DNA from 3 places in the Bacillus cereus group sp. Bce041 genome. Region 3 is predicted to be linked to each of the others. Evidence: riboswitches for the same ligand, from Rfam matches in the RefSeq annotation. Region 3 holds a riboswitch; each other region holds the start of a gene.

Region 1 (5,233 bases), 500 kb from region 3:
TCTTTGTCTAATGAATTGAGATAACATGTACAAAATATATAGTGGAATGGCAATGAATAAGAAAACAGAAAAATTTCCAAATCCTGTTTGATACATTGTAATAATGATTCCAACTAAAAATAGTGTAATAATGATGCTATATCGTGGAATTGGTACATCTTTTAAACTTGGGATACGAATGCGGCTCACCATTAAAAATGCGAACGTTACAAATACGGTAATAAGAACGATTTTTGGAATGGTATGTGAAAATAATGTTAAGAAAGCAACAAGCCCTCCCGCTGCTGTAATCGGTACTCCAGTGAAATATTTCATTGAAGTAGAAGATGGTGTTACATTAAATCGTGCTAAACGATATGCTCCGAAAAGAGGGAATAATCCCGCTATGTATAATCCGATGATTCCGTAGTTTGAGAAAGATGTGTAATACATTAAAACAGCTGGTGCTGCACCAAATGTTACGACATCTGCAAGCGAGTCGAGCTCTTTTCCCATTTGTGAATCAACACGTAATAAACGAGCAACACGACCATCAAGACTATCTAACATCATCCCGATAAGTACTAAAATAGCAGCTGATTTATAATATCCTAAAGATGCATAGCCGATTGATAAAAATCCGCTATATAAATTTCCGAGCGTAAATAAGTTTGGAATAGCTGCTCTATACAAAATCTGATCCCTTGCTTTCTGTAATAAATTCTTAATTAGTGTATGAAAGTTTACTTATTTTATCATACCATAAATTTATTCCTCATACGAAAGAAATTACCAATTTGTGAAAGATTTCATAGAAGGATGGTTTGAAAATTAAGTGAAAATAAAAAGAGGAAGCAACTTGTATAAAGTTGCTTCCTTTACTATTCAAATTTCGTTGTCATCGTTCCAGTTTTATATCGATTATTAGGATCGAAGCGTAATAAATCTCCATAAATTAATTTGTCGGAGAATTTTAATTCTGTTTTTGCTTTTTCAATATACGGCTGACATAGCGTCATGTCAGCTTCTTCACCCGTACTTCTTTTGTAGCACATATTTTTTGTATAAACATACTCTTCAGAAACAAAGCTACCATCACGCATTACCATAAGCGGGTCTTTCTCTTTAATAAATAAGTCAGTTCCAAATTCAACGGATTTATTTGTTTTAATACCAAGTAAATGAAGGAGCGTTGGCTTAATATCAATTTGACCGGATACTTTAGAAACAACTTTTCCTTCTTGGCCAGGCACATGAATAATAAGAGGGACTCGTTGTAATTGCATAGAATCGAATGGTGTAATAGTATCTTTTCCTAGGAACTGTGCCATAGCTGCGTTATGGTTTTCGGAAATACCGTAATGATCACCATAAATGACAATAACGGAATTATCATATAATCCTTCTTCTTTTAATTGTTGAATAAATAATTTAAGAGCTTCATCTGTGTAACGAACAGTTGGGAAGTAGCGGTTTACAACACCACTTTCCGAGTTGAATTCATCAACATATTGATCTTCCGGATTTAGAAGAAACGGAAAATGATTTGTTAATGTAATAAATTTTGTATAGAACGGTTGCGGTAAAGATTTTAACTTTGGAATAGATTGTTCAAAGAACTCTTTATCTTTTAATCCCCAACCGACAGACATTTGCTCCGTTCCTGCGTAATCATTTAAATTAAAATAACGATCATATCCAAGCGCAGGATACATTACATCCCGATTCCAAAACGTTTTATCGTTTGAATGGAAGACGGCAGAAGAATATCCGTATTTCTTTAATTGTTCTGGTGTCGCTGTGTATTCATTTGTTGCATGAGTAAAGAATACAGAACCACGATCTAGCGGATAAAGTGAGTTTTCAACGATAAATTCAGCATCAGAAGTTTTGCCTTGTCCAGTTTGATGATAGAAGTTATCGAAATAGAAACTATCCTTAATAAATTCATTTAAAAATGGTGTAATTTCTTTTCCATTTATTTTTTTATTAATAACAAAGTTTTGTGTAGATTCCATTGAAATTAAAATTACATTTTTACCTTTTGCAGCTCCAAATAAGTTTTTATCAACTTGTTTGTCTTTTGAGTCTGTATAGTTTTTAATTTCAGAAAACCCATCCCCACTTGCAAATACACGCTCAGCTGAAGACTTGGATTGAAGCGTAATATCAAATAGATGGTATGTGTATAAACCTAAATTCTTCACGACAGTTTGACGGTCAAATGAGCGCGAGAACATTTGTGGTTTATAAATAACTGATACAACAATTTGTAGTGCTAATAAAGCTGTTACACCGCTAAAGAAAGTTCGCTTCTCTGAGCGGGAAAGTGGTGTTTTGTCGCCAAATGATGGGAATTTACGTGAAATAAACATTAAAATAATTGCATCTGCAAATAAAAGTAATGTTTTGTACGTAAAGAGTTCTTTTATACTTGTCCCTAAATCAGCCATATTGTTTGTTTGGAATAAAACCGGGAAAGTAACGAAATCGTTATAGAACCCATAAAACATTGCGTTTCCAAATAAAATAAATGACAGTATAAAACTGATTCCAATTATAATTCGGTTTCGGTGCTTAGATGCAAGTAAAGCTAAGCCGAAAAATAAAAGTAACGCAGCTAGTGGATTGATAAAAAGCATGAATTCTTCAAAGAAATTATCAATTTTAATATCAAATGCTAGCTTGTACACAATATATGTTTTAATCCATAGTAAAACGACTGCAACGAGTGCAAATCGCAGTTTTGGAAACAGATGTTGTAGCATAATATACTCCTCTCCTAAAAAGCATGACAGTTCTTGTGAGTCAGTTTGCTTAACGACTCATTTTATATATACGAACAGTCCTTTGTTATTATGATTATTATACTATGAGTATCATTATACGAAAATAAAAGAAGGTTGTGGGCTTTTTTATAATAATCGAGTAGAAAAAGAGTGGTGGGAGACAATAAAACAGAATTTCTATGTATGATAATTATCGTACGCAGAAAGAATCGCGTGATAATACGGAGGTTATAATGCGAAAATTATTATATTTTATAGCATGCAGTAGTGTTATACTTTTTACTTCACCGAGTGTGTCGGTAGCCCAATATGATGCACCTCTTATGGAAGATGCACTTTATTCTGTTTTATTTCCAAAAATAAATAAAGCAATTGAAAAACAATATGGAAGTTTGAAACCTTATCAATGTCCTAAAATTATTAGTTTAAAAAAAGTGTATAGCGGTACATATTTATTTCAAGCAAGTATTGAAGTGACAAAGTATGAACGTGTTGCTGGGAAAATTGCTCCACCATTTGAGAAGGTAACGATTACATTTAATAACGAAGAAGGCGAATGGGAAGTGACAAAGATTTCAGTAAAGCGCTTACCAAATGATACGAAACTAAACTGTAAAAAAACAATATAAAAAATTGTTTGACAAATAAAATGGTCCTTTGGTATTGTTAATAGCAACAATTAGATGTTTGAAAATTAAATAGACTTACCTCATCTACTCTCAAAGGTAGAGGCCGCGATAGGAAAGAGTAAGCTATGGGAGATTTAATGGAATCTGTGATCATAGGTTGAAAGGGACTATTGCCGAAATATAAGAATAACCATCTTATTCATATATTGGGACTGCATTGAATAAATGTAGTACTGTCATAAGATTTATTTTATGGAGAGCTATTTGGAGATGTTGATGCGGTTTCTTATTTTGAGGAGATAACAACTCGTTTATTTTTTCAATATATATTTTTCCTAATAAGAAACGCGTGTGAACATTGTTCCGCGCGTTTTTTGTCTATCTAAAAGCGTGCTGCAATGAATAGAAGATTGGGGTTATGAGTTTTAGAGGAAATAAGGGAGGAATTTAAATGTATTTACACGGCACAAGCCGAATTAATGGGCAAGGACACTTAGAAATTGGAGGGTGCGATACGACGCAGCTAGCAAAGCAATACGGAACACCACTTTATGTATACGATGAAGAGTCTATTCGAGGAAAATGCCGAGCATTTCATCGTGCTTTTAAAGAAAGTGGTTTCTCTTATCAAGTAGCATATGCAAGCAAGGCGTTCTTGTGCATGGAGATGTGCCGAGTAGCTCGTGAAGAGAGTATGTCATTAGACGTTGTTTCTGGGGGAGAATTATATACTGCGCTCCAAGCAGGATTTCCGGCATCACGTATTCATTTTCATGGAAATAATAAAACAGAAGAAGAAATAGTGATGGCTCTTCAGGCGAATATCGGTTGTTTTGTCGTAGATAATTTCTTTGAATTAGAAGTTTTACACGATTTAGCGATGCAACATGGGAAATTTGTGAACATATTAATTCGTGTAACGCCTGGAGTAGAGGCGCACACACATGAATATATTACAACAGGTCAAGATGATTCGAAATTTGGATTTGGTGTTTCAAACGGTCAAGCGATGCAGGCAATTGGATTTGCTTTACAAAAATCAAATTATAATGTGCTAGGGATCCATTCACATATTGGGTCGCAAATATTTGAAACAGCTGGTTTTGTTCGAGCAATTGAAGTTCTTCGCCAATTTTTAGAAGAAGTGAGAGAGCAAACAAACTATGTAGTAAAAGTGTTAAATGTAGGCGGGGGATTTGGAATACGTTACACAGAGTCAGATACACCATTAACTCTTGAGACATATGTGCGAGCTGTAACAAGTGCAGTGAGAGAACAATTTACTGTATGTGAATATCCATTGCCAGAAATATGGATTGAGCCAGGCCGTAGCATTGTAGGTGATGCTGGGACAACAATTTATACAGTTGGATCTGTGAAAGATATTCCTGGTATTCGGAAATATGTATCAGTCGATGGTGGAATGACAGATAATTTAAGACCTGCTTTATATAGTGCGCGTTATGAAGCGATGTTAGCGAATCGAGGGAATGATGAGAATGAGGAACTCGTTTCGATTGCTGGGAAATGCTGTGAGAGTGGAGACATGTTGATTTGGGATATTCATTTACCGAAAGTCGCTGCTTCTGATTTACTAGCAGTTTCCTGTACAGGAGCATACGGGTACTCGATGGCGAATAATTACAATCGGATTCGAAGACCAGCCGTTGTCTTTGCAAAAGGCGGAACATCGCAAGTAGTTGTGGAACGCGAAACATATGAAAATATTATTGGGAACGATCGCATACGTATTAAAGAGCTTGTCTAAATAGGAAAAGGAGTTGTTCGAATGGACAATTCCTTTTTTATAAAATAAAATAATTAAAATATATCGGA
Region 2 (5,233 bases), on a different contig from region 3:
CTTTAAACTCTACTGCAAATGGATATTCGCCATGATTCTTTATGTATTCTTGCACTAGGCCTTCTCCAACCGGTTCACAAAACTGTACTTGAATATCTCCAAACGATACACTTTGACAATCAGCATTCCATTTTTCATTTTTTACGACCGAACTTACAGTTAGCCCCATTACTTCTTCCCATTTCCGCACTGTTTCTCGAACGTTTTTCACTGCGTAATGAATCGTATCCAGTTGTTGTACTTTGTTTTTATGTTCAGTGATTGTTCCTATTTTCCGTAAATCATTTCTTCTTTCTTCGTCCGTTTCATTCCACTGTATAAAGAATGGTAATTTCGGTCCGCTCTCTTCTTGCTTAACGAATAACATTTTCCATTCTAAAAGTCGGCCATCTTTTCTCATGCGTTTCCCTTCAAATGGCCCTATCGTATGTAAGCCGTACTTATTAAAGTTAACTACTAGCTCCTCAATTGCATCTGTTCGGATTGCGATTTGTAGCATTCCTTCTCCATTTTGTAGTTTCACCACTGTTTCTTGTACTAATGGATTTTCTGCTTCTTTCGCTTTTTCTTCATGTTGAACTGCTAAAAATTCTATATATGATAAATCAAAATAACTTAAACTATTCCAAGTACCCCAAGTAATATGCTCTCCGCCTAGTGCAGTATGAAATCCCAGTTCCTGCATTTTTTTTGCCGCTTCCTCCGGTGTACTATGAACTGCGTGAACGAGATGATCAAATCGTAACATGTCTTTCTCCCCTTTCTCTCCATCCTTTTATTGTATATTTTATTTTTCTTTCATTCAATTCAAAAAACTCAAAAACCCAGTTGATTTATATGATTAATATGTATTATAATGAAACAAATTTCAATATTGCTGATTGGAAAAACCAAAGGCACTTTTCTCACACGGGAAAAGTGCCTTTTTCATTTATTATTACAGGGGGATTTTTTATGCAGAAATTAATTGTCTTTGCTATTATCGGATTTTTCGCTCAATTGATCGATGGAGCACTTGGAATGGCGTATGGGGTAACGTCTTCCTCTTTATTATTAATGTTTGGTATTGCACCAGCTGTTGCATCTGCATCAGTTCATTTAGCTGAAGTCGTCACAACTGCAGCTTCCGGCGCATCTCATATCAAATTTGGAAACGTTGATAAATATACAGTTTCCAGGCTTACATTACCTGGGGCAATCGGTGCATTTGTTGGGGCATGTTTTTTAAGTAATTTGCCTGGAGATGTAATTAAACCGTACATTTCCGTGTTTTTATTTACTTTAGGGGTTTATATTTTATTACGATTCATCATTCAAAAACAAATTGTCGCTTCAAATAAGCGTATGTCTGCAAAACAACTTGTGCCGCTTGGTTTATTCGCTGGATTCGTTGATTCAACTGGTGGCGGTGGTTGGGGGCCGATTACGACACCCATTCTTCTAGCAAGAGGAAATGAAGCTAGAAAAGTTATTGGATCTGTAGATACGAGTGAATTTCCTGTTTCACTCGCTGCAACAATCGGATTTTTCATTTCACTTGGCTGGGAACAAGTAAGCTGGGTTTGGGTATTTGCGTTAATGCTTGGCGGTATTGTCGCTGCACCAATTGCTGCATGGTTAGTTCGCATCGTTCCAGCACATTTACTTGGCGTATTAGTTGGCGGTCTTATTATCTTCACAAATATTCGTACACTGCTTACTACACTTAAAGTGGATCCAACTATTATTTCACTTTCTTACGTTGCAGTTGGTCTTGTCGTTATTATTTCTATTTTCATTGCTGTTCGAAATCATTCCAATCGGCCTAACGCATCAACGGCTGAGTATCCGAATGATCAGAAGCAAATGCTACCATAACTATAAAAATACCGCCCAATTTAGAGCGGTATTTTTTATTTTTTTATTTTTCTATTTTCCAATTAATCATCGTTTCTGTAGCATTTACTCTCTTCATATGTAACTTTTCTAAAACACGCATCGAACTATAATTATCTAGGAGTGTCTCTGCAATTATTGTTTCTACCTCTCCTGTTTTGAAAGCCCAATCGATTAGTCCTCTTACAGCTTCTGTTGCATAGCCCTGATTCCAATATTTCTCAATAAATCCATAACCGATTTCTACTGTTTGATTCTCATTTGGTTTCCCCTTAAACCCAATATCACCTAAAACGATATCATCTTCTTTCCGAAGAACATACCACGCCCCCCATGATAATAAAGCCGCATCTTGTTTTATATTCTCTACATGCCCCACAATATGCGGACCGCTATTATATCCTTGCTCGTTAGCGACTTGAATCCTCTCTTCTGTGCACGGCACTAGATAGAGCCTTTCTGTTTCTAATTTCATTTTGATTTCCCCTTTTTGCTTAAACGTTACTTTAATTATAACAAATAATATGACCTTATCATGAATGTCGAATTATATTTTTCTGAATTTTCTTTTAATTTAAAGGATTTTTCAATATTTTTTGCGAAACATTTGTATAACAATTTTTTCTTTGCTTATTGCTACATAATAGTTGGTTCGGGTGGAGTTTTGCAAGCGTTTCCTATACAATAACCGATATTTTTTGATTTTTTCCTACAAAATATCTTGCAATATATTCAGAAAGTCATTACAATTGCCATATATTAAAAATCTTAGCAATATAAATCCTCATCAATCCGATGAGGTAGAGGTTGCGACTTTTAATAGTAAAACGGACGAGACACAGAGAATGTCAGCTGACTCCGTTTGAAAGGAAAAGTTGCCGAAGTTTATATTTCTTCTCTGGAAATATGAGCTGGGGCTGTCTCCGAAAGGAACAGAACTGTCACGTTTACAAAATTACCGTGTAAATGTGGGGTGCTATCTTAACGGAAGGGTATGATGGGGTGGTTATTTGTGAAACGTTCCGCCAAATTCCTTTGGCGGTTTTTTGTATTTTTCTCCCCCGCTCCTTCCTAACCTACAAGAAAAGGAGTGTTGAACATGAATAGCGCAACAAATCAATCTACCTCTAAAACGCAAACTACACAAGGAAAAGGTGAATTAAGACGCGGTCTAAAATCAAGGCACCTTACGATGATTTCTCTCGGTGGTACAATTGGTACCGGACTATTTCTTGCCAGCGGTGGTGTCATCCATACAGCTGGACCTGGTGGCGCATTAATTGCATACGCCGCAATTGGAATTATGGTTTATTTTTTAATGACAAGCTTAGCTGAACTTGCAGCTTACATGCCTGTTACTGGATCTTTTAGCACGTATGCAACAAAATTTGTTGATCCATCACTTGGCTTTGCACTTGGATGGAACTATTGGTATAACTGGGCAATTACGATTGCTGCTGAACTAGCTGCTGTAACATTAATTATGAAATTTTGGTTCCCAGATACCCCTTCTCTTATTTGGAGCGGATTATGTTTAGCTATTATTTTCCTTTTAAACTACTTATCTGTTAAAGGGTTTGGTGAATCTGAATATTGGTTCGCACTTATTAAAGTAGTTACGATTATTATCTTTTTAATTGTTGGTTTCATGATGATTTTTGGAATTATGGGCGGCGAAACGGTTGGATTTAAAAACTTCACTGTTGCAGATGCACCATTTAACGGCGGTATCATGGCAATTATCGGTGTGTTTATGGCAGCTGGTTTCTCCTTCCAAGGTACTGAACTATTAGGAGTAGCTGCTGGTGAAACGTCTGATCCAGAACGTAATATTCCGAAAGCAATTCGTTCAATCTTTTGGCGTATTCTTTTATTCTATATCCTTGCGATTCTCGTTATCGGTTTATTAATTCCTTATACAACTGAAAGCCTTGCAGCAAGTGATGTTACAGTAAGTCCGTTTACACTTATTTTTGAAAAAGCGGGCGTTGCCTTTGCTGCTTCTGTTATGAACGCTGTTATTTTAACTGCTGTACTATCTGCTGGTAACTCTGGTATGTATGCATCAACTCGTATGCTTTGGGATTTAGCTCGCCAAGGAAAAGCACCAAAGTTTCTTGGTAAATTAGATAGCCGCGGTGTACCTGTTAACGCGTTAATTGTAACGTCAATTGTTGGTAGTATTGCTTTCATTGCTTCTTTATTCGGTGACGGTGTTGTATACATTTGGTTATTAAACGCATCTGGAATGTCTGGTTTTATCGCATGGGTCGGAATTGCAATTAGTCATTACCGTTTCCGTAAAGCATATATCGCACAAGGAAAAGATTTAAATGACTTACCATATAGAGCAAAATGGTTCCCATTTGGTCCAATCTTCGCATTTACACTTTGTATCATCGTAATTTTAGGACAAAACTACGGCGCATTTATGGGTGAATCAATCGATTGGAATGGCGTACTCGTTTCTTACATCGGTTTACCACTCTTCTTAGTACTATGGTTAGGATATAAATTTACGAAAAAAACAAAAGTGATTCCACTTGATAAATGTGAACTAAAATAAAGTGAAACGAGCAAACAAATTTGTTTGCTCGTTTTTTTGTTGCAAACCTCTTTGCTTCCCTATTGCTCCTGTTTTTGCAATAATAAAGGAAATATAAATAAAGGTTGGGATACTATGAACATTCGTATTACTGATGAAGCAAAAGCAGCTATACATAGATTAGAACGTGAAGACAAAAAGATCATTCGCATTAGAGGGACAATGACAAACTCTTGTAGTATTTTCGTTGATGTCGATTTAATTTTGGATACATATAACGCAGATGATGTTGTATATGAAGATGCAGAGCTTATCGTACAAATGGATTCATTCACGAAAGACTACACTGGTGATACAGTGAAGCTTGATTATAAGACGACTGGTTTTAGTATTACGACTCCGAGTGAGACGTTAGTTTATGGATTGTCGATTAAAAAATAAAAATTGCTTTTAACTGGCCACCGAGGTGAAAAAATGGGTAAATATGTTCCGTTAAAATTTTTATTTAATGAAGAATTAGCAGAAAAAATAGCTGATTCTATTTGTAAACACGATCCTTGTTTCTCTAAAAGCATCTTTGTAGATTCTGTAGCTTGTAAAGTTGAAAATTTAGAGTTAAAACAGCGTATTGAAGTAATTGCAAATGAATTACACAATGCTTTACAAAAAGATTTTAATGCCGCAATACATATATTACTGAAAACATTAGGACCAGAAAATACAACAGAAGTAGGCACATTTACAAATGGATATATGTACATGCCTGTTGCAAAATACGTTGAAAAATATGGACTTAACGATTTTAAAATCTCG
Region 3 (5,233 bases):
GACAAAATTCCTTTGTGCTGTAAAATGGTGCTTAACTCTATCGCCGTTTCTTCTGCAGAACTAATAATCGTTATATCTTCTCCTAGTTCCTTTTTTATATAGGACTCTAAAAGTGGATAATGCGTACATCCAAGAATTAACGTATCTATATCTTCTTTCGTTAATGGAAGTAAAGCTTGTTTCACTTGCTGCGTGACATATGCTGTATCTTCTAATTGATTTTCTACAACTGTGGCTAAAGTCGGGCAAGCATAGCTATGCACTTCCAAATATGTATCCAGCTCGTGTAATGCTTTTTCATACATATTAGATTTTATCGTACCTACAGTTCCAATTACCCCGATTTCCCCTTTCTTTGTTACTTTAATTGCCGCTCTTGCTCCTGGATGTATAACGCCAATAACTGGAATGGAAAGTGCTTCTTGCAGCTCAGTCAATGCAGCAGCTGCAGCAGTATTACATGCTACGACTAGCGCTTTTAATGGAAACTGTTTGAGGAACTCAACCATTTCAAATACGAAAGATTGCACCTCCTCTACACTTCTTGGTCCATACGGGCAACGCTTATTATCACCAATATAATAAATGCTTTCTTTAGGCAATTGTCTTATAATTTCGCTCGCAACTGTTAATCCCCCAACTCCCGAATCTAGCACACCTATTACTGAATGTTTATGACATACAGACATTTACTTCATCCCCTTTTCAATCATCTAGCGCTAATAATATGTATTATATTACGAAAATTCAAATATCACATAACAACCCCTCTTACTTTTAATCACAAACTCTTCTCTATAATCTGATTATTACTATATCCATTGACGTATAAAAATTCATTTGTTACTCTTAAAGACGTTAATTTAATATTTAAATCCTCATTCGTATCTCGGTGAGGTAGAGGTTGCAATCATTAAGAGTATCATTTCAGGAGATGTAGTGGCATTGATGAAGGAATGAGAAAGGAATGGTTGCCGAAGTAAGTCGTGTCCACCATGCACGCTTGCTGGGTCTGCATTTAATAAGTGCAGAACTGTCACAAACGTTTCGTTTGTGGAGAGCTATCGAGAGGTATGTCGTGGGTTTCTTATAAGATAGAAAGCATGTAGCGGCAAATTACATGCTTTTTTTGTTTTGTTTGGGACTTCTCTTCCTAACTCAGGAAGACATACATATCTCCTCGCTTGACTTGGTTATACTAACTTTGGAGGTATTTTCTATGCAACAAAAAAAATGGGGCTTTTGGGTATTAACAGCTTTCGTTGTCGGTAACATGGTTGGCGCTGGTATTTTCATGGTGCCAAGTACGTTGGCACAAACAGCAAGCCCACTCGGTGTCACTTTAGCTTGGTTAACTACAGGGTTTGGTGTTTTAATGCTAGCTCTTGTTTTCGGTAATTTAGCAATTCGTCGTCCTGATTTAACGACAGGGCCACAAAGTCATGCATATGCTTTATTCTCAACACCAAAAAAGAAAAAAATGGCTGGTTTCAGTATGGTATGGGGATATTGGGTTGCAAACTGGGCAAGTAACGTTGCCATCATTACATCATTTGCGGGATATTTATCACTCTTCTTCCCAATTATGAAAGATACGCGACTACTATTTTCAATCGGTTCGTTTAACGTAGAAGTCGGAAAACTAATTACATTTACGATTTGTTCCATCTTACTTTGGGGAACTCATATTATATTAACAAACGGTGTAAGCGGAGCTGGAAAACTAAACTTCTTAGCAACAACAACGAAAGTAACTGGATTCCTTTTATTCATCGTCGTTACGTTATTTGCATTCGAAGCTTCTAAATTTGGACAATGGTACACACCGATGATTGATAAATCAGGTGCATCACACGGTCTTCTTTCACAAGTAAATTTAGCTGCTCTTACAACGCTTTGGGCGTTTATCGGAATTGAATCAGCCGTTCTTTTATCAAACCGTGCTGTTTCTCCAAAAACGGTAAAACGTGCAACAGTTGCGGGATTACTTATTACAGTTGCCATCTACTTAGGAATTACAATTTTAACAATGGGTGTACTTCACGTTGATAAATTACAAGCTTCTGAACGTCCATTAGCAGATGCACTAAACGCTGCAATGGGTCACGGCGGCGGGAAACTGATGGCATTACTGGCTCTTACTTCCCTGTTCGGTTCTATCTTAGGCTGGATTTTATTAAGCTCAGAAGTACCTTATCAAGCAGCAAAAGAAGGTTTCTTCCCTTCCTTCTTCACGAAAACAAATAAAAAAGGAAGTCCAATTTACTCATTACGATTAACAAACATTATGTCGCAAGTATTCCTATTCTCAACATTATCAGGAACCATTGCGGAAGCTTATACATTCGTTATTACCGTATCAACACTGGCCTACCTCATTCCATATCTCGTTTCACCAATCTTCCAGTTAAAACTAGTCGCAACTGGTGAAACATATAAAAATGAAATGCGGGCAAGAATTACAGATGGCATAGTCGCAGTTATCGCACTTTGCTACGCACTATGGGTTATTAAAACGGGCGCATCCGATATAAAAACGTTCCTTCTCGGAATTGGTTTATTCGTAATCGGATTTGCTTTCTATCCATTAATGAATCGTGATCAGAAAAAAAATAACGAAAAGAAAAACGGGCAAGTTGCATAACGCAATTTGCTCGTTTTTTCTTTTGTAAAACATATATAATAGAACAAAGAGGTGAAAAACATGTCAATCGAATCGCTATGGAGCAGTCGCTTCCAACAACATATTCAAAATATCATTACATACTTTGCACGTATGATTAACGGTTTACTATATAGCTTTATCTTTATTTCATGCGTTGGTGCATATTATTATGCTCAGTTTCTAAAAGCATCTCCTTCTAAAGGAATATCTTTAATAATTATAACGATTGTACTTACATTCATTATAACGAGATGCCCTATCCGTACATTTATTCAAAAACCTGATGCTGTCTATTTACTAGCACTAGAAGAGAAATTAACATCTTATTTCAAAAAATCTCTTCTATACAATTACATCATTCAGCTTTTCCCATTGTTATTTACGTTCCTTATTCTCGTTCCACTTGCTATGCAATCATTGCAATTAACTGTACCTTTTTTATGTACAATCTTTATCGTGTTAATGATTACGAAAGCCTGGAACATGTACATACATTGGATGTGGCGTGATAGTCACGAAAAAAATATATGGCTAATCATTCGTATTACTTGTAACGCCCTAATCATTTACATGCTGTTTTATTCCGCAAATGTTCTCATATTGGGCGGACTACTCTTACTACTTGCTTTCCTACTTCTATATACGAAAAAACAGCCTACAAAACGAATACCGTGGGATTACATAATCGAGCAAGAAGAAAAAATGAACGTTCGTTTTTATCAATTTGCTAGCATTTTCACAGATGTTCCGCAACTGAATAAACAAGTAAATAAAAGAAAATGGCTTACAAATTGGATTGAACCTTTATTACATAAAAAACGAGCAACTTTCTTCTATTTACATACATTAGCATTTTTACGTGGGAATGATTATTTCGGTATATATATTCGCTTAGGATTGATCGGTGCTTTTGCCTTATATTTTATACCAAATATATACGTAAAAGGTGCTATCTCTTATATCGTTCTATATATGATCTCTATGCAGCTCCGTTCACTGTGGAAATATTTTTCAGGAAATATTATTGTAGCATTATATCCAATCCATACTGAAGAAAGGATGAAGCAATTTCTTAGCTTAATCTTTATATTGCTAAGTATTCAACTCATTGTATTTTCAAGTGTTATACTCATTGCTACAGGTCAATTTTTACATAGCCTTATCATTATGATTGTCGGGTTACTCTGGATCAAATTTATTATTGTACCAAAAACGAAGCAAAGAATTTCCGCATTTTAACGAAAAGAATTATCTTAAAAGCCAAGGAGAAAATAAACTTTCTCCTTGGCCTTTTTATTTTTCTTCCTCAAACAAGAACCATTTAAACAACCGGTATTTTATGATTTTTACATACAAAGACGATAATACATGTTTATGTTCTAATAAAAAGGGTATTTATTAAATTAACAGGGCAAAGAAAGTGGAGGGAATGAAAAAATATGAATTAAAGTTTCACTTTATAAAAGGCATTGCTCAAGGATGATTCTGGAACCGACAATATAATGTAAGGAGCGGATTAGAATGAGTAAAAAAATTGCTATTTTAATAACGGATTATTTCGAGGACACAGAATACACAGAGCCAGTAGGAGCTTTTAAACAAAAGGGCTATGAATTAACAACTATTGAAATGGAAAAAGGGAAAACGGTACACGGTAAACAAGGAAAAAGTGAAGTCGTAATTGATAAAAGTATTGACGATGTTTCTCCAGAAAACTTTGATGCCCTCTTCATACCAGGCGGGTTCTCCCCAGATATACTTCGTGCAGATGAACGTTTTGTTCGCCTTAGTAAAGCATTTATGGATGCGGAAAAGCCTGTTTTCGCTATTTGTCACGGACCTCAGCTACTCATCACTGCACAAACACTTGAAGGACGTGATGTAACTGGATATAAATCTATTGAAGTCGATTTAAAAAATGCCGGCGGGAACTTTCATGACAAAGAGGTTATCGTATGTCAAAATCAGCTAGTAACAAGTAGACAGCCAGAGGACATCCCAGCGTTTATTGAAGAATCGTTGCGTATATTAGGATAACTAACCTCCTTTTATTTACATGAAAATAGTTAATCAGTGAGGTTTTATTCATCCCCACTGATTAATTAGCCCCCACCAACTGGTCGTTTACAGGCAATCCGACCACCACAAATAGCAAGATAAATAAAAAGAGGGGAATCCCAAAGTTCAGTTTTAATAATCTTTTGGATTCCCCTCTTTTCTCGCCCAAAAATTCCTTATCACTTTTCATAGGCAGTTCTCATATAGTGAAAATGACTATATAATTCCTATCCATAAGTTAAATAATGATTTCGCACATATATAAATACAAAAGATGGGAGCCTTATTTATGAATAACAATCCACCTTCAACGCCCCCAAATCCAACGGAAACGAATAATAATGAAGTGAGCTTACAAACGTTACGCGTTATTGGGCTAATTGTACTGATTAGTGGCTACATATTAGTAACGCTTTCTGAAGTAGGCACATTAAAAAATCTTTTGCTACAGCCTAGTACTACTCCAAATTTAGCTGAAGTTGATCCGTTCTAAAAATTATATAAAAAGCG

The links. Region 3 has a riboswitch for lysine ahead of ACUN13_RS10965 (amino acid permease). Riboswitches for the same ligand answer to the same signal wherever they lie in the genome.
Region 1: it holds a riboswitch for lysine, as region 3 does, so the genes downstream of both, lysA (diaminopimelate decarboxylase) here and ACUN13_RS10965 (amino acid permease) in region 3, are expected to answer to the same signal.
Region 2: it holds a riboswitch for lysine, as region 3 does, so the genes downstream of both, ACUN13_RS17395 (amino acid permease) here and ACUN13_RS10965 (amino acid permease) in region 3, are expected to answer to the same signal.

Annotation. Positions count from the first base shown of each region.
Region 1 covers NZ_JBQXON010000002.1:466,563-471,795, reverse strand. The annotation lists gene pssA (CDP-diacylglycerol--serine O-phosphatidyltransferase) at 1-672, opposite strand, end outside; gene ACUN13_RS08365 (LTA synthase family protein) at 861-2,747, opposite strand; gene ACUN13_RS08360 (DUF3888 domain-containing protein) at 3,002-3,397, shown strand; lysine riboswitch at 3,487-3,668, shown strand; gene lysA (diaminopimelate decarboxylase) at 3,849-5,165, shown strand.
Region 2 covers NZ_JBQXON010000005.1:96,654-101,886, forward strand. The annotation lists gene ACUN13_RS17380 (VOC family protein) at 1-748, opposite strand, end outside; gene ACUN13_RS17385 (sulfite exporter TauE/SafE family protein) at 847-1,857, shown strand; gene ACUN13_RS17390 (GNAT family N-acetyltransferase) at 1,901-2,350, opposite strand; lysine riboswitch at 2,669-2,862, shown strand; gene ACUN13_RS17395 (amino acid permease) at 2,975-4,441, shown strand; gene ACUN13_RS17400 (iron-sulfur cluster biosynthesis family protein) at 4,556-4,861, shown strand; gene ACUN13_RS17405 (DNA alkylation repair protein) at 4,895-5,233, shown strand, end outside.
Region 3 covers NZ_JBQXON010000002.1:966,368-971,600, forward strand. The annotation lists gene racE (glutamate racemase) at 1-689, opposite strand, end outside; lysine riboswitch at 891-1,072, shown strand; gene ACUN13_RS10965 (amino acid permease) at 1,220-2,644, shown strand; gene ACUN13_RS10970 (ABC transporter permease) at 2,705-3,904, shown strand; gene ACUN13_RS10975 (type 1 glutamine amidotransferase domain-containing protein) at 4,187-4,702, shown strand; gene ACUN13_RS10980 (hypothetical protein) at 4,764-4,913, opposite strand; gene ACUN13_RS10985 (hypothetical protein) at 5,013-5,216, shown strand.